2 regions of the Modicisalibacter sp. genome follow, and region 2 is predicted to be linked to the other one. Evidence: predicted binding sites of a transcription regulator. Region 2 holds the regulator's gene; the other holds the start of a gene.
The links. The regulator FNR, encoded in region 2, switches genes on or off when oxygen is low (the NO sensors DNR and NnrR bind a similar motif). The targets are predictions, from matches to a motif close to TTGATNTANATCAA.
Positions count from the first base shown of each region.

Region 1: a site for FNR is predicted at 4,139-4,152, ahead of kdgD (5-dehydro-4-deoxyglucarate dehydratase). Genes of this name have one in related genera too.

Region 1 is NZ_JBSREH010000018.1:6,504-12,706, reverse strand. It holds gene ACTCB7_RS06720 (5-guanidino-2-oxopentanoate decarboxylase) at 1-1,079, opposite strand, end outside; gene ACTCB7_RS06715 (HD domain-containing protein) at 1,076-1,657, opposite strand; gene tmpA (2-trimethylaminoethylphosphonate dioxygenase) at 1,654-2,814, opposite strand; gene ACTCB7_RS06705 (GlxA family transcriptional regulator) at 2,939-3,952, shown strand; gene kdgD (5-dehydro-4-deoxyglucarate dehydratase) at 4,209-5,126, shown strand; gene ACTCB7_RS06695 (TRAP transporter substrate-binding protein) at 5,221-6,162, shown strand.
Region 2 is NZ_JBSREH010000001.1:195,053-206,665, forward strand. It holds gene ccoN (cytochrome-c oxidase, cbb3-type subunit I) at 1-976, shown strand, start outside; gene ccoO (cytochrome-c oxidase, cbb3-type subunit II) at 999-1,607, shown strand; gene ACTCB7_RS00935 (cbb3-type cytochrome oxidase subunit 3) at 1,611-1,796, shown strand; gene ccoP (cytochrome-c oxidase, cbb3-type subunit III) at 1,793-2,716, shown strand; gene ccoG (cytochrome c oxidase accessory protein CcoG) at 2,767-4,164, shown strand; gene ACTCB7_RS00950 (FixH family protein) at 4,167-4,676, shown strand; gene ACTCB7_RS00955 (heavy metal translocating P-type ATPase) at 4,673-7,117, shown strand; gene ccoS (cbb3-type cytochrome oxidase assembly protein CcoS) at 7,114-7,359, shown strand; gene ACTCB7_RS00965 (sulfite exporter TauE/SafE family protein) at 7,359-8,075, shown strand; gene hemN (oxygen-independent coproporphyrinogen III oxidase) at 8,145-9,554, shown strand; gene fnr (fumarate/nitrate reduction transcriptional regulator Fnr) at 9,642-10,385, shown strand; gene ttcA (tRNA 2-thiocytidine(32) synthetase TtcA) at 10,412-11,266, opposite strand; gene ACTCB7_RS00985 (hypothetical protein) at 11,349-11,570, opposite strand.

The DNA of each region.
Region 1 (6,203 bases), on a different contig from region 2:
AGCGCGGTGTAGGGCGCCACGTCCGCCGCATCGCGCAGCGCCAGGGCTGACCTGACGCGGGCGGCACGCTCGGCGCCCCGGCGCGCTGCCGGGACGGGCAGACGGGCGCACAGCTCCCGGGCCACTTCGCCGGCGTCGGCGAGCAGCGCCAGGTCGGGGGCCTGGTTGCGAGCCAGCTGCTGGGCGTCGATGTCGACCCGGATCAGCCGCCCGGTGAGCCGGAAGCCCTCGTCGAAGACCAGATCGTAGTCGGTCTCGCCGAGCTCGGTGCCCAGCGCCAGGATCACGTCGGCGTCGCGGGCCAGCTCGCGGCCCGCCGGCAGGCTGGCGCAGGCGCCGAGATCCAGCGGGTGGGCGAGCCCCAGCACGCCCCTGGCGTTGATGGTGGTCATGGTCGGGGCGTCGAGGCGTTCGACCAGGTCGCGCAGCGGCTCGGCGGCGTCCGCGCAGCCACCGCCGAGCAGCACCAGGGGCCGCTCGGCGGCGGTCAGCCAGTCCGCGGCGCGGGCCAGTGCGGCGTCCGGCGCGGCGGGGGCGAAGACCTCGGTGACGCGGGGCGGGTGGTCGGGGGCAGGCAGGGCCATCACGTCGAGCGGAATCTCGATGTGCACCGGGCCGGGGCGGGCGCCGGCGAAGATCGCGAAGGCGCGCCCCAGCACCTCGGGCAGGGCCTCCGGCGTCTGCAGGGTGTGGCTGAACACGCTGACCCCGGCGAGGGTGGCCCGCTGGTCGGGCAGTTCGTGCAGGCGCCCCTGGCCGCGACCCAGGGTGTTGCGGTGGTTGACGCTGGAGATCACCAGCATGGGCACCGAGTCGGCCAGGGCCTGGGCCATGGCGGTGGCGATGTTGGTCATCCCCGGGCCGCTGATGATGAAGCAGGCCGCGGGTCGGCCGGTGGCGCGGGCGTAGCCGTCGGCCATGAAGCCGGCGCCCTGTTCGTGGCGCGGGGTGACGTGGCGCAGCGGGCTGTCCGGCAGGCCGCGGTAGAGTTCCACGGTATGCACGCCGGGAATGCCGAACACGGTGTCGATGCCGTGGGCCACGAGTCGGTCGATCAGGTACTGGGCACAGGTGGTCATGCGTCGGGGGCCTTGACGGTCAGGGTTTCGCCGAAGGGCGTGCGCGCGAAGAGGCGCTCGACCATCGGCACGAAGTCCTCGAGCGGCCGCGTCGGGTAGTTGGGATCGAAGGCGCGCTGGTCCCACTCGTCGCAGAAGCGCACGGTGCGCGCATAGGCCGGGTGATCGCGATACGCCTCGCGGGCCTGCGGGTCGAGGCCGTAGAAGGCGCGGTAATGATACCCCTGAAACAGCTCGTGGTGGCGGATCATCCACACGTTGAGCGGATCGACGTAGGGCGCGAGGATCGCCGCGGCGATCTCGGCGTGGTTGGCCGGGGCCAGGTCGTCGCCGATGTCATGGAGCAGCGCACAGACCACGGTCTCCTCGTCGGCACCGGCGTCGAGCGCGCGGGTCGCGGTCTGCAGGCTGTGGGTATAACGGTCGACGGGATAGCCGTGGGTATCCCCCTCGAGTCGCCGCAGGTGCTCGAGCACCCGGCGGGCGACATCGTTCTGGTAACGCTGGAAGTGGGCGTCGATGATCGCCCAGTCGGCGTGGGTGCTTTCCGCGAAACGGGTGAAGCGGGCCTGGTTCATGAGATGGCTCCCCGGGTGGTGGCGGTCGGCGTCTCGGCGGTGCCGGCGGTCAGCCGGGCACGCAGGACACGGCGGCGGCTGGCAGTGCTGTCGCGGTCGACGTAGCCTTGGCGAAGGTGACGTACCCCGCCGTCCAGCTGGTAGGCGGTCCGCCCGTGAAGCAGGCGGTAGTTGTCCATGATCAGCATCTCGCCGGGCGCCAGCTTGAGGTGCACGGTCAAGGCATCCGAGGTGATCAGCCGGTAGAAGTGCTGGCGCGCGGCGTAGTAGCGCGCCAGCAGCTCGGGGGCGTGGGCGTCGATGCGTTCGGTGCGGTTGGAGTAGCGCACCCGGGCCAGGCGGCCATGGCTGTCGAGCTCGATCAGCGGGCCTTCGCTCTCCAGATCGGTGGTGGCATCGGTGTAGCGAAAGGTCGGTGACAGCCGGGTCAGGCACTCGAAGTGCTCGGGCGCCTCGTCGCGCAGGCGTCGTGCCGCCATGAAGCCGTCGGCGAGCGTGCTGTCGCCGCCCTCGGCGGCGTTGCTCAGGCAGTGCAGCCAGATGTAGCCGGGGATCGGGTCGCGATAGGGGTTGTCGGTATGCGGCTCGAGCCCGCGCCGGGTCATGGTCAGGTCGTAGGCGTCGGCCACCGACTTGACGTCGGCGATGCCGCCCCAGTTGGTGCGACGCAGCGGACCGATGCGGTCGATCAGCGGCTGCATGCCGTCCTCGGTGAGCGGGACGCCCTCGACCTTGACGAAGCCATGGCGATGCAGGGCCTCGAGCATGGCGAGCAGCGCGCCGTCGTCATCGCAGGCGGCCGCGAAATCGGCCCGGGGCAGCGTCTCGAGCGTCGCATCCCACAGCGTCAGGCCGTCGTCGATGTCGCGGTCGGGCGTCGTCTGCGCGAGCAGGTCGGCGAGCGGAAAGCTGGCGCGATGGCCGTCGCTGAACTGCACCGCGAGGCGGTCGCCGTCGATACGGGCCCGGGTCGCGTGGAGATCCAGCGGCAACCGGGCGGCCTCGATCAGGCGCTGCCCCGTGCGCGGGTCGAGGGTGTCGGCATCCGGCGCCCGTTCGCGCAGCCAGAGGGCGGCAAGCTGCTGTTCGCGGCCCGCCAGGCGCAGGGCCAGCTGTCGGCCGTCATCCTTGAGTTCGATCTCGGCGGCTGGGGACATGGACGATTCTCTCTACGACGATGAAGTGACGACGAGCGCCTCGGGCGCCGCCGCTTTATCTACCCTAGGGGCTTGGGGCACAGCGAATTTGCAATAAATGGCCTTTTGGTTGATTTTTATGGCCATGAGCGAGTCCATGATGCCGGAGTGGCCCTATCCACGTCCCGACCAGCCGCCGGTCCCGCGACCCGGCGAGGCGGTACATACGGTGAGCGTATGGCTGGTGCCCAAGTTTTCCATGCTGACCCTGTTCTGCCTGCTCGAGCCGCTGCGGGTCGCCAACCGTTTCGGCCGCGAGCTGTTCGCCTGGCAGCTGCTCTCGGCGGACGGCGAGGCGGTCGTGGCCAGCAACGGGGTGCGCATCGATGTCGATGCCGCGCTGGGCGAGGCGGAGGTGGGGGAGCTGCTGATGGTGATCTCTTCCTACGAGGCCGAGGCCACGGTGACCGCCGCCGAGCGTGCCGTGCTGCGGCAGGCAGCAGCGCACGGCGCCCGGGTCGGCGGGCTGGATACCGCGCCCTTCATTCTGGCGCGCGCGGGCCTGCTGGAGCAGCAGCGGGTGGCGCTGCACTGGGAGAGCGTGCCGGCGTTTCGCGAGGAGTTTCCGCACATCGCGGTGAGCGAGGCGCGCTTCGAGTTCGCCGACCGGCGGCTGACCGGGTCCGGCGGTGCGGCGGGCATCGACATGATGCTGCAGTGGATCGAGCACGACTACGGGCCGGCCCTGGCCAATGCGGTGGGTCGCCAGCTGGTGCATCAGCGGGTCAGTGAAGAGGAGGCGCGGGATGTTGGAAGCGCGCGGGCCATGGACAACCTGCCCCGGGCGGTGGTGCGCGCGCTGGCCATCATGGAGACCCATCTCGATCAGGCATTGCCGATTCCGGAGATCTGCCGGCTGGTCGGGCAGTCGCAGCGTCAGCTGACCCGGCTGTTCACCGCCGCGTTCGGCGAGACGCCCAAGCAGTGTTACCTGGGCATGCGGCTCGATCAGGCGCGATGCATCCTCGCCGACAGTCGCTGCCGGGTGACCGAGGCGGCGCTGGCCAGCGGCTTCACCCATCTGGCGCATTTTTCCCGCGCCTATCAGGCGCGTTTCGGCGAGCCGCCCAGCCGCACGGCCGAGCGCGGCACCCGTTGAGGCTTGCGAGATACCGGACGGCCGTCGTTAGCGCGGTGACGTGACCGTCGTGAACGCACCTCGTCCAGCGCTGTTCCCGCCGCCATGGAGCGTGGCTGGCCCTTTTTCGCTCGGCGTTAACCCTTCGTTGCATCGACCATGGTCGATGTTGTCATACAGCTGAGTGGCTTCTAGATTTGCAGTTGTATGATGTATGACAAGTCGGCGGATCATCGTGTCACGCCGCCTTCAACGAGTCGGGCAAGAGGGACAATCCGTGAATTTTTCCAGAGACGCAGTCATTCAGGCGGTCGGCGATGGCCTGCTTTCCTTTCCCGTGACGGATTTCGACGAGCAGGGGCATTTCGATCGCGACAGCTACCGTCAGCGGCTGGAATGGTTCGTCAGTCATGAGGTGTCGGCGGTGTTCGTTGCCGGCGGGACCGGGGAATTCTTCAACCTGACGCTCGACGAGTTCCGCGAGATCGTCACCGTCGCCGTGGAGACGGTGGGGGGCAAGCTGCCGGTCATCGCCAGTGCCGGTCTTAGTGTCGGCGTGGGACAGGCCTATGCGAAAGCGGCGGAAGAGGCCGGAGCGGATGGCATCCTGCTGATGCCGCCGTATCTGACCGAGTGTCCGCAGGACGGCCTGGTGGAGTACGCGCGTCGAATCTGCGATTCGACCTCGATCAACGTCATCTACTACAACCGCGGCAATGGTGTGCTCGAGGCCGAAGCGGTTCAGCAGCTGGCCGATGCCTGCCCGAACCTGATCGGGCTGAAGGATGGCAAGGGCGACATGCAGCTGCTCAACAAGATCGTCAAGACGGTCGGCGATCGGCTGGTCTATGTCGGCGGTGTGCCGACCGCCGAGATCTTCGCCGAGGCTTACCTGTCGATCGGGGTGAATACCTATTCGTCGGCGGTGTTCAACTTCGTGCCGGAGCTGGCGGTCACGTTCTATCGGGCGTTGCGCCAGGGCGATTCCGCCACAGTAAAGAGGCTCACCAACGATTTTTTTATTCCTTTCGTCAACCTGCGTGACCGTCGGAAAGGCTATGCGGTCAGTCTGATCAAGGAGGGAGCCACCATCATCGGCAGATCCGCCGGCAGTGTTCGTGCGCCGCTGGTGATGCCGACCCGGGAAGAAAGCAAGCAACTCGAAGATCTGGTGAATATCGCCAGGCAGCAATAACGACAATGTCCATTTCCACAGGAGTCATGACATGCCGATTCACAACAATCTCAAGATGAAGGGCACGCTTTCTCTCGCTGCACTGGGCGGTGCGATGGTTCTGATGGCCTCGCCAGTCCAGGCGGAACAATGGCGCGGCTGGAACATTCATCCGCCGGGCTATCCGAACAGCGTTGCGCTGGAGGACTTTGCCAAGGAAGTCGCCAAGAAGACCGACGGCCGGATCGAGCCCAAGGTCTACAACAATGCGGTGCTCGGCGATCAGCCCGATGCCATCGAGCAGACCCGCAACGGCGCCCTGGACTTCGCCAACTTCAACATGGGGCCGATGGGCCCGATCGTGCCGGCCACCAACGTGCTCTCGCTGCCATTCATCTTCAAGAGCCCGGACGACATGTACCGGATCATGGACGGGGAGATCGGTGATCGCTTCGCGGATGCGCTGGCCGAGAAAAACCTGATCGCGTTGTCCTGGTTCGGCTCCGGGGCCCGCAGCCTCTACAACACCGATCACCCGGTGAAGACGCCCGATGACGTCAAGGGGCTCAAGGTCCGCGTCATGAACAACGACCTGTACGTCCAGATGATCGACGAGCTCGGCGGCAACGCCACGCCCATGCCCTATGGCGACGTCTACCAGGCGCTCAAGACCGGCGTCATCGATGGTGCCGAGAACAACTACCCGTCGTACGAGTCCAGCGGCCACTATGAGGTGGCGAAGTACTACTCGCTGACCGAGCACCTGATCCTGCCCGAGTGTCTGTGCATCGCCAAGTCCAGCTGGGAGGATCTTTCCGCCGAAGACCAGAAGGTCGTACGTGAGGCTGCCGAGAACGCCGCCAAGGAGCAGCGTCAGCTGTGGCAGAAGCGTGTCGAGAAGAGCAAGCAGAAGGTTCTCGATTCCGGCGTGAAGATCAACAAGGTGAACGACAAGTCGGCGTTCCAGGCCAAGATGCAGCCGATCTACGATGAATTCATCAAGCAGAATCCGGATTTGGAATCGCTGGTGACGGACATTCAAGCCGCGCAGAAGTGATCTGTTAGTCCCACGAAGCGCCCCGGGCACAACCTGGCCCG
Region 2 (11,613 bases):
TCGCCGGCGCCGCACCTCGCACATCTACGTCGCCAACTGGTTCTATGCCGGGTTCATCCTCACCATCGGCGTGCTGCACATCGTCAACTCGGCCGAGATCCCGGTGTCGCTGTCCAAGTCCTACTCGGCCTACGCCGGCGCGGTCGATGCCATGGCCCAGTGGTGGTACGGCCACAACGCCGTGGGCTTCCTGCTCACCGCCGGCTTCCTGGGCATGATGTACTACTTCGTGCCCAAGCAGGCCGGGCGGCCGATCTACTCCTACCGGCTGTCGATCGTGCACTTCTGGGCGCTGATCACCACCTACATGTGGGCCGGCGCCCACCACCTGCACTATACCGCACTGCCCGACTGGGCCCAGTCGCTGGGCATGGTGATGTCGATCATCCTGCTGGCGCCCTCGTGGGGCGGCATGATCAACGGCATGATGACGCTCTCCGGCGCCTGGCATAAGCTGCGCACCGATCCCATCCTGCGCTTTCTGGTCGTCGCCCTGTCGTTCTACGGCATGTCGACCTTCGAGGGCCCGATGATGGCGGTGAAGACCGTCAACGCCCTGTCCCACTACACCGACTGGACCATCGGCCATGTCCACTCCGGCGCCCTGGGCTGGGTGGCGATGATCACCATCGGCTCGCTCTATCATCTGTTCCCGCGCCTCTACGGGCAGCAGGAAATGTACTCGGTGAAGCTGATCGCTGTGCACTTCTGGATGGCGACCATCGGCACGGTGCTCTACATCACCGCGATGTGGGTCAACGGCGTCCTGCAGGGGCTGATGTGGCGCGCCGTCAACGACGACGGCACGCTGATGTACACCTTCATCGACACGCTCGAGGCCAGCCATGCCGGCTACGTGGTGCGCTGGATCGGCGGCGGCTTCTTCCTCGGCGGCATGCTGCTGATGGCCTACAACGTCGCCATGACCGTCCGCGGCGCCGCTCGCGACGCCCAGCCCGCCGCTCGAACCGCCTGAACCAACGGGGACGCCGAGACGCATGAAACACGAGATCGTTGAAAAGAACGTCGGCCTGCTCGCCGTGCTGATCCTGGTGGTGATCAGCCTCGGCGGCCTGGCCGAGATCGTCCCGCTGCTCTTCCAGAAGGAGACGACCCAGCCCGTGGAGGGGCTCGAGCCGCTGCCCGCCCTGGCGCTGGAGGGCCGCGACATCTACATCCGCGAAGGCTGCAACAACTGCCACTCGCAGATGATCCGCCCGTTCCGCGCCGAGACCGAGCGCTACGGCCACTACAGCGTGGCCGGCGAGTTCGTCTACGATCACCCCTTCCTGTGGGGCTCCAAGCGCACCGGGCCGGACCTGGCGCGGGTCGGCGGCCGCTACAGCGACGAGTGGCATCGTGCGCATCTCTACAACCCGCGCGACGTGGTGCCCGAATCGATCATGCCGGCCTACCCCTGGCTGTTCGACGACACCCTGGATGGCGCGCACACCGCCGACAAGATGCGCGCCCTGCGCGAGCTCGGCGTGCCCTACCGCGACGCGCAGATCGCCGGGGCGCGGGAGGCCGTGCAGGGCAAGAAGGAGATCACCGCGCTGGTGGCCTACCTCCAGCAACTGGGTACCGTCATCGAGGACAGGCGCTGAGTCATGGATATCGGAACCTTCCGCGGCGTGATGACGCTGCTGATCATGATCGCCTTCCTGGGCGTGGTGGCCTGGGCCTTCTCCCGGCGCCGCAGGGACGACTTCGACGAAGCCAGCCGGCTGCCCTTCGCCGATGACGACGAAGAACCGCCCCGGGCACGGGACAAGCAGGAGGACAACGACGCATGAACGACCTGTGGGGCAACGCCCTGTCCGACTTCTGGAGCGGCTGGATCATCGTCATTACCCTGGGCACCATCGCCTTCTGTGCCTGGGTGCTGTTCGGCAACCGCAAGACCGACAAGCGCCCCGACGCCCAGGGCAACGTCGAGACCACCGGCCACAGCGCCGACGGCATCGACGAGTACGACAACCCGCTGCCGCGCTGGTGGTTCATCCTGTTCATCGGCACCCTGATCTTCGCGCTGGGCTACCTGGCGCTCTACCCGGGGCTGGGCAACTTCCGCGGCCTGCTGGGCTGGACCCAGGAAGGCCAGTGGCAGGCCGAGATGGACCGCGCCGAGGCGCGCTACGCACCGATCTTCGAACGCTACCGGCAGACCGCGATTCCCGAGCTGGCCGAGGATAACGAGGCCATGCGCATCGCCGAGCGGCTCTATCTCAACAACTGCGCCGCCTGCCACGGCTCCGACGCCAAGGGCGGCTTCGGCTACCCGGACCACACCGACGATGCCTGGCTCTACGGCGGCTCGCCCCAGGCGATCACCCAAAGCATCGCCCAGGGGCGCGGCGGCGTGATGCCGGCCTGGAACCAGCTCGGCGACGCCAACCTGCGCAACCTGGCCAACTATGTCGCCAGCCTGTCCGGCGCCGAGCATGACGCCCCCCGCGCCGCCAAGGGCAAGGCGCTGTTCTCGGCGACCTGCATCGGCTGCCACGGCGTCGACGCCACCGGCAATCCCGCCCTCGGCGCGCCGGATCTCACCGATGATGCCTGGCTCTACCGCCACCCCGGCCAGCCGGTACGCGAGGCCGTGCTGGCGACCCTGCACCAGGGGCGCAAGGGACGCATGCCGGCGCAGGCGCCGTTCCTCGGCCAGGACAAGGTGCACCTGGTGGCCGCGTACATCTACAGCCTGACCCACTGAGCGAACGGCCGGGTCATCCCGGCCGATGCCTCCAGAGTCGAGGGGGTTTCATGACCGACCGGATACCGCTCCACGACACCACGACCCGCGTCTCGCTCTATGCCAAGCGCGAGCCGATCCACGTGCGGGCTGTCAAGGGCCGCTTCCAGCGGCTGCGGCGCGGTCTCGACTGGCTGCTGCTGGCGCTCTACGCGGGCCTGCCCTGGCTGACCTGGGATGGCCGCCAGGCGGTGTGGTTCGACATCCCCGCGCGCCAGTTCCACATCTTCGCCACCACCTTCTACCCCCAGGACGCCACCCTGCTCGCCTGGCTGCTGATCCTCGGCGCCTTCGGCCTGTTCCTGGTCACGGTGATCGCCGGACGGGTCTGGTGCGGCTACGCCTGCCCGCAGAGTGTCTGGACCTGGCTGTTCATCTGGGTCGAGCAGCGCCTGGAGGGCTCGCGCCATCGCCGCATCCGCCAGGCCGCCGGTCCGCCGGATGCCGCCGTCCGCGCGCGCAAGCTCGCCAAGCACGTCATCTGGCTGCTCATCGCCCTGGCCACCGGGGTGAGCTTCGTCGGCTACTTCACGCCGATCCGCGAGCTGGTCGCCGACCTGGCGACGCTCTCGGCGGGGGGCTGGGCGCTGTTCTGGACCGGGTTCTTCACGCTGTTCACCTACCTCAACGCCGGCTGGCTGCGCGAGCAGGTCTGCCTCTACATGTGCCCCTACGCCCGCTTCCAGTCGGTGATGTTCGACAAGGACACGCTGATCGTCTCCTACGACGCCGCCCGGGGCGAGCCACGCACGGCCGGCCGGCGCCGCGCCTCCACCGCGGACACGACGCCGGGCGACTGCATCGACTGCCGGCGCTGCGTGCAGGTCTGTCCCACCGGCATCGACATCCGCGACGGTCTGCAGTACGCCTGCCTGGGCTGCGCGGCCTGCATCGATGCCTGCGACGACGTCATGGACCAGCTGGGCCGGCCCCGCGGGCTGGTCCGTTACACCACCGAGCACGCCCTCGAGGGGCGCCCCACACGCTGGCTGCGCCCGCGCCTGATCGGCTACCTGGCGGCGCTGCTGGCCATGGTCGCGCTGCTGGCCTGGCAGCTGGCCGAGCGGGTGCCGCTCGACGCCGACCTCGAGCGCGACCGCCACCAGCTCTACGACGTCACCGCCGAGGGCGGCATCCGCAACGCCTACACGCTCCGGGTGCGCAACATGGACGCCCGCGCCCACCGCTACCGGCTGACGCTGCGCGGCATCGACGGTCTGCGCCTGAGCGACACCCAGCGCCTCACGCTCGCCCCCGGTGCCGGGCGCAGTCTGGCACTGTCGATCATCGCCCCCGCCGAGTCGCTGGACGCGCCCAGCCAGGCGTTTATCCTCGCGATCACCGCCATCGACGCCCCACGCATCCATCTGGCCAAGGAAGCCCGCTTCCTGGGGCCGGCAAGGAGATGACCATGCAACCTCCGGCACGCCCCTGGTACAAGGAATTCTGGCCCTGGTTCCTGCTCGGCATCCTGGCCATGGCGGTGGTCATGGGCACCACCACCCTGGTGCTGTCGATCACCAGCTTCGACGGCATGGTGGTGGACAACTATTACAAGAAGGGCCTGGCCATCAACCGGGTGCTGGAGCAGGACAAGAGGGCGCGCGAGCTGGGCCAGCGCGCTCGGCTGCGCATCGACGACGTCACCGGCGACGTCACCGTGACCCTCGAGGGCGACGCCCGCCCCGAGCGCCTGCGTCTCGCCCTGTTGTTCCCCACCCAGGACGGCCGTGACCGGCACATCACGCTGCGCCGGCTGCGCGGCGGCCAGTACAGCGGGCAGCTGCCCAGCGCGCTGCGCTATCGCTGGTACGTGCAGCTGCACCCGGACGTCCCCGAGCCCGCCTGGCGGCTCACCGGCGAGATCCACCTGCCGCAGACCCGGGCACAGTGGCTGGCCCCGCATGCGGAGTCGCCATGACCGGGGCGACAGCCACGCCCTGTTTTCACTGCGGTGCGCCGGTCCCGGCCGGCGCCCCCTGGCGGGTCAACGTCGACGACACGCCGCAGCCACTGTGCTGTCCCGGCTGCGAGGCCGTCGCCGGGGCCATCGTCGCCGGCGGCCTGGATGGCTACTACCGCTTTCGTACTCGGCTGCCCGAGCGCCCCGACACCGGCCGCCGCGCCCGGCCGGAGACCTGGCGGGTCTTCGACGACCCCGAGCTGCAGGCCGATTTCCTGCACCCCCTCGACGACGAACGGGCGGCCGTCACCCTGGCGGTGGAGGGCATCACCTGCGCGGCCTGCGCCTGGCTGATCGAGCACCGCCTCAACGCCCTCGACGGCGTGACGCGCAGCGCGGTCAATCTCAGCAACCATCGTCTGTACCTGGAGTGGGATCGCCGCCATCTGGCATTGTCGCGGATCCTCGCCGAACTCGCGGCGATCGGCTATCCGGCCCAGCCCTACGTGCCCGACGCGGCCCAGCAGCACCAGCAGCGCGAGGAGCGCCGGGCGGCGCGGCGGCTGATCGTCGCCGCCATCGCCATGATGCAGGTGATGATGTTCTCGATCCCGCATTACCTCCCCGGCGACGGCGGCATGAGCCCGCGCTTCCAAGCGCTCTTCCACGCCCTCTCGCTGGCCCTGGCCACGCTGGTGGTGGGCTACTGCGCCCAACCCTTCCTGCGTGGCGCCTGCCGCGACCTGCGCAGCCGCCACCTGGGCATGGACGTGCCGGTCACCCTGGCCATCCTCGCGGCCTACCTGGCCAGCGCCTACGGCGTCGCCACCGGCGGACCGGTCTACTTCGACTCGGTGACCATGTTCACGGCACTGCTGCTGGGCAGCCGCTATCTCGAGATGCGCGCCCGTCATCGCCACGGCCGCAGCGGCAATGCCCTGGCCGGCGTGCTGCCACGCAGCGCCCTGCGTCTCGATGCCGGCGGCCACGAGCAGGTCGTGCCCGCCACGCGGCTCGTGCCCGATGATCGCATCCGCGTGCTCCCCGGCGAGAGCGTGCCGGTCGATGGCGTGATTCTCGACGGCGCCTCGAGCCTCGACGAGGCCCTGCTGACCGGCGAGTCGCAGCCCGTGCCCCGGGGGCCGGGCGAGGCCGTCACCGGCGGCAGCCTCAACCTCGACACCACCCTAACCGTACGCGTCACCCGTACCGCCCGCGCCTCGCGGGCCGCCGAGATCCTCGCCCTCACCGATCGCGCGTTCAGCGAACGCCCGCGCCTGCTGGACACCGCCGCCCGACTGGCGCACCGCTTCGTCATCGGCGTGCTGCTGACCGCCCTGGGCGTGGCCCTGGCCTGGCTGGCGATCGACCCGTCGCGGGCGCTGTGGGTGACGATCTCGGTACTGGTGGTCACCTGCCCCTGCGCCCTGGCGCTGGCCATGCCCGCCGCCCTGTCCGCCTGCCATGGGCGGCTGCGCCGGCGGGGGGTGCTGCTCACCCGGGCCGATGCCATCGAGCATCTGGCCGACGCCACACGGGTCATCTTCGACAAGACCGGCACCCTGACCCGGGGCCGCCCGCGACTGGCCGAGACACACCCCCTCACTGCCGGGATCGACGCCGCCCGAGCGCGGACGCTGGCCGCCGCGCTGGAGGCCCACTCTGAACACCCCATCGCCCACGCCTTCGCCCCCTATCGCGTTCCCGGCATCACGGCGTGCAATGTCACTCGCCAGACAATGGGCAGCTTGAGCGGCGAGGTGGCGGGCCGCGCCCTGCGGCTGGGGCGTGCCGATGCCGTCATGAGCGCCCCGCCCGCACCGCCGCCCGGCGACGGCCAATGGCTGCTGCTGGCCGAGGCGACGACCCCGCTGGCCTGGTTCCGGCTCGAGGACACCCTGCGCGACGGCGCCGAGCAGGCCGTCGCCGCGCTCCGGGAGGCCGGGCTTGCCGTGGAACTGCTCTCCGGCGACGATACCCCCGCCGTGGCCGCCCTGGCCCGCCGGCTGAGCGTGACCGACTGGCAGGCCCGGGCCACCCCGGAGGCCAAGCTGGCCCATGTGCAGGCCCTGCAGGCCACCGGCGAGCGAGTGATCATGGTCGGCGACGGCATCAACGATGCCCCGGTGCTCGCCGCCGCCGATGTCTCGCTGGCGATGAACGAGGCCACCGACCTCGCCCGCACCCGCGCCGATGGCGTGCTGCTCGCCCCGCGGCTGGGGCGGCTGGCCGAGGCCGTGACGCTGGCGCGCCGGACCCGGCGCCTGATCCGCCAGAACCTCGCCTGGGCGCTGGGCTACAATCTCTGCGCGCTGCCGCTGGCCGCCACCGGCCTGGTGCCGCCCTGGGCGGCGGCACTGGGCATGGCGGGCAGCTCGCTGGTGGTGGTGGGCAATGCCCTGCGCCTCGGCCGTGACGCCGCCACATCGCTCCCCGATCCCGAGGAGACCGCACCATGAGCATCCTGTACCTGCTGATTCCGCTGTCGCTGCTGCTGCTGGGGCTGGCCGTGTGGGCGTTCTTCTGGGCGGTACGCTCGGGCCAGTTCGATGACCTGGAAGGTCCCGCCCATCGCATCCTGTTCGACGATGACGAGGGCGACCTGCCGGCCGCCCGCCAGCGCCGCCGCGACGGCACGTCCGACCCGGCGCCGGAGGAGGATGACACCCGCCGGGGACCGCGTCAGGGTCCGCCGCCATGATGCCCGCGGCCGTCCCCGACCTGCCGCCACTCGCCGCCGCCTTCGTGGTGGGGCTGCTCGGCGGCGCCCACTGCATCGGCATGTGCGGCGGCATCATGAGCGCACTGAGCTTCGCCGTGCCGCCCAGCCTGCGCAGCCCGCTGCGCCTGGGCGGGCTGCTGTTCGGCTACAACCTGGGGCGCATCGCCAGCTACATGCTCGCCGGGGCGCTGGTCGCCACGCTGGGCGGCTGGGTCGGTGACGGCGTCCCCCGGGCCCGCTTCGTGCTGCAGGGCCTGGCCATCGTGCTGCTGGTGATGATGGCCCTCTACCTGGCCGGCTGGTGGCGCGGGCTGACCCGCCTGGAAGCCGGCGGGCGCCACCTGTGGCGCCACCTGGAGCCCATCGGCCGGCGCCTGATGCCGGTGGTGCATGTCCCCCGGGCCGTGGCGCTGGGCGCGATCTGGGGCTGGCTGCCCTGCGGGCTGGTCTATTCGATGCTGGCCTGGAGCCTGGCCGCCGGCGGCGGCTGGCACGGCGCCCTGCTGATGGGCGCCTTCGGGCTGGGCACCCTGCCGGCGCTGCTGGTCACCGGCGCCGCCGCCCACCGGCTGACCCGGCTGGTCCGCCACCCGCTGGGCCGCACCCTGGCCGCGCTGCTGCTGCTGGGCTTCGCGCTGTGGCAGCTGTGGGGGCTTGTCGCCGTCATGGCGGGCCACCATGCGCCCCCCGCTTGACGCAGGTCAGACGCCCGACGGGTGCGGCGGCGTAGCATGAGACTGTCGTTTCCGGTTCGAGAGTCCGTCATGTCCGCCACCGCCGTCGATCCCCCCGTTGCTGCCGCCCCCGATCCGCGCGAAGCCGAGCTGATTCGCCGTTACGCGCACACGGGGCCGCGCTACACGTCCTATCCGACCGCGCTGGACTTCTCGCCGTCGTTCGGCGCCGAGGATTACACTGCGGCCCTGAAACGCAGCAATGCCGCGCGGCGGCCGCTGTCGCTCTACGTTCATATCCCGTTCTGCCGCAAGATCTGCTTCTACTGCGCCTGCAACAAGATCGCCACCAAGGACACGTCGCTGAGCGTAGGCTACCTCAGCCGCCTGGACCGCGAGATGGTGCTGACCTCGCGCCACCTCGATACCGGCCGCGAGGTGCGCCAGCTGCACTGGGGCGGCGGCACGCCGACCTTCCTGACCCTGGACCAGATGAGCGATCTGATCGACCGCCTGCATGCCCGCTTTGGGCTGTCCAGTGCGTCCGACCGTGACTATGCCATCGAGATCGACCCGCGCGAGGCCGATGTCCTCACCCTGCGCCACCTGCAGGCGCTGGGCTTCAATCGCATCAGCCTCGGCGTGCAGGACCTGGACCCCGAGGTGCAGCGCGCCATCAACCGCGTCCAGCCCCGCCAGCTGACCGAAAGCCTGGTCGAGGAGGCGCACCGGCTGGGGTTCCGCTCGCTCAACCTCGATTTGATTCTCGGCCTGCCGCACCAGACCCGCACCACCTTCGCCGAGACCCTGGAGCAGGTCATCGCCATGGCTCCGGCGCGGCTGTCGATCTTCAACTACGCTCACCTGCCGGAGCGCTTCAAGCCCCAGCGGCGCATCGATGCCGGCGCCCTGCCGGCGCCCGAGGAGAAGCTGGCCATGCTCATGGACACCCGGGAGCGCCTCGATGCGGCCGGCTACGTGCACATCGGCCTGGACCATTTCGCCCGTCCCGACGACAGCCTCGTTGTCGCCCAGCGCGAGGGGCGGCTGCACCGCAACTTCCAGGGCTACACCACCCACGGCGAATGCGACCTGGTGGGGCTGGGCGTCTCGGCGATCAGCCATCTCGACGACTGCTACGCTCAGAATCCGGTGCGCCTGGACGACTACGAGGCCGCCCTGGACGCCGGCCGCCTGCCCACCGCCCGGGGCCTGCGCCGCACCGCGGACGACCGCCTGCGCGCCTTCGTGATTCAGCGCCTGATGTGCGACCTGGCGCTCGACCTGGACGCCGTCGGCGAGCATTTCGGCCTCGACGCCGCGGCCTACCTGGCCGACTCGCTGCGCGCCCTGGAGCCGGCCGAGCGCGACGGCCTGATCACGCGGCACGGCAACCGGCTCGAGGTCACGCCGCTGGGTCGGCTGCTGGTGCGTCATCTGGCGATGGCCTTCGATACCCGCACCAGCGGTCATCGGGGTCGCCACTCCCGAATTCTCTAACAGTAAACTTTAATGAATCCCTCATCGCTTATTGCCCCGCATAGGGACTACCATAGGGAACGAGTCTTGATCGTTCGGGAGACCAACATGGCGAGTCACGCCCTTCATGCCGGCCGCCCCCGGCTGCAGGAAGCCCGCTGCCAGACCTGCAGCCTGAGTTCCCTGTGCCTGCCGCTCGCGCTGGAGTTCAATCAGATGGATCGCTTCGAGGCGATCATCCAGCGCCGTGCGCCACTCAAGAAGGGGGAGGCGCTGCTGCGCCAGGGGGATGCCTTCACCAGCGTCTTCGCGGTGCGCTCGGGGAGTCTCAAGCAGATTACCAGCGAGGGTGACGGCGAGGACCAGCTGACCAACTTCTACCTGCCCAGCGAGCTCGTGGGGCTCGACGGCATCGACGAGAAGCACTATCCCGGCAGCATCGTCGCGCTGGAGACCACCACGGTCTGCGAAATCCCCTTCGACCGTCTCGACCAGCTCTCCGAGACCCTGCCGGAGCTGCGCAACCAGCTCTATCGCAGCATGAGCAAGGAACTGCGCGACGACCGTCGCATGCTGCGCCTGCTGTCGCGCAAGACCGCCGACGAGCGCCTGGCCAGCTTCATCGTCAACCTGTCGTCACGCTTCCGCCGCCGCGGCTACTCGCCCTACAGCTTCCGGCTGTCGATGGCCCGCGCCGATATCGGCAACTACCTGGGCCTGGCCGTGGAAACCGTCAGCCGCATCATCGGCCGTTTCCAGCAGCACAAGCTGGTGGATGTGCAGGGCCGCGAGGTGCATATCCTCGACCTCGACGCCCTGGAAGCCCTGGCGGAAGGCGACCACGAGCACTGATCCGGCGCGCATCGCGCGCCGGCGGTTCAGGCCTCCCGGGCCAGCAGGTCCAGCGCGTCGATGCGTGAGGCGTTCAGTCGCTGCTGCTTCGCCTCGAGCCCCGCGAAGTCGAACAGTTCGCGATCGGCCAGCTGCGACGGCGCGACGTTGGTCACCGCCTTGAACATCGTCTCCAGCCGGCCGGGGTGCTTCTTCTCCCACTCGGCCAGCATCTCCTTGACCACCTGACGCTGCAGATTGGGCTGCGAACCGCATAGATTGCAGGGGATGATCGGGAATTCCATCAGTCGCGCGAACTCGGCGATGTCCGCTTCGCGGCAGTAGGCGAGCGGGCGGATGACGATGTTCTTGCCGTCGTCGGAGAGCAGCTTGGGCGGCATCGCCTTGAGGCTGCCGCCGTAGAACATGTTGAGGAACAGCGTCTCGAGGATATCCTCGCGATGGTGGCCCAGCGCCACCTTGGTCGCACCGATCTCTTCGGCGAAGCCGTACAGCGAACCGCGCCGCAGCCGCGAGCACAGGGCACAGGTGGTCTTGCCCTCCGGCGTCTTCTCCTTGACCACCGAATAGGTATCACGCTCGAGGATGTGGTAGTCGACGCCGATACCGTCGAGGTATTCCGGCAGAACATGCTCGGGAAAGCCGGGCTGCTTCTGGTCCAGATTGACCGCCACCAGCGAGAAGTTCACCGGCGCATTGCGCTGCAGGTTGCGCAGGATTTCCAGCATGGTGTAGGAATCCTTGCCGCCCGACAGGCAGACCATCACCTTGTCGCCCTCGCCGATCATGTTGTAATCGATGATGGCGTTGCCGACCTGGCGACGCAGGCGTTTCTGCAGCTTGTTGAACTCGCGTTTCTGGGTACCAGTAAGTGCTTGCATGGGAAAGGCGACACGCGGGGAAATGGAAGGCGCGCCTATGCTACCACCCCCTCCGGTGAGTTGCGACGCCCACGACCCGGCGTCACAGCCCCTGCAGCACCATCAGATAGCGCAACGCCACGCCGAGCGACAGCAGCAGCACCCCCGCCCGTTGCAGGTGAGTTTCCTGGCGGGTCAGTACCAGCCGGCGTTCCCAGAACAGCACCACGCTGCGCAGCTCCTGCGTGCGACGGGCGTACCTTGCACACACGAACAACATCAGGCCCAGCCCCGCGATCAGACACAGATTCTGCAATTCCAGCACCCTGGCTCTCCTCCTCATTGTTGGCATTGTCGCCGGGTTCACG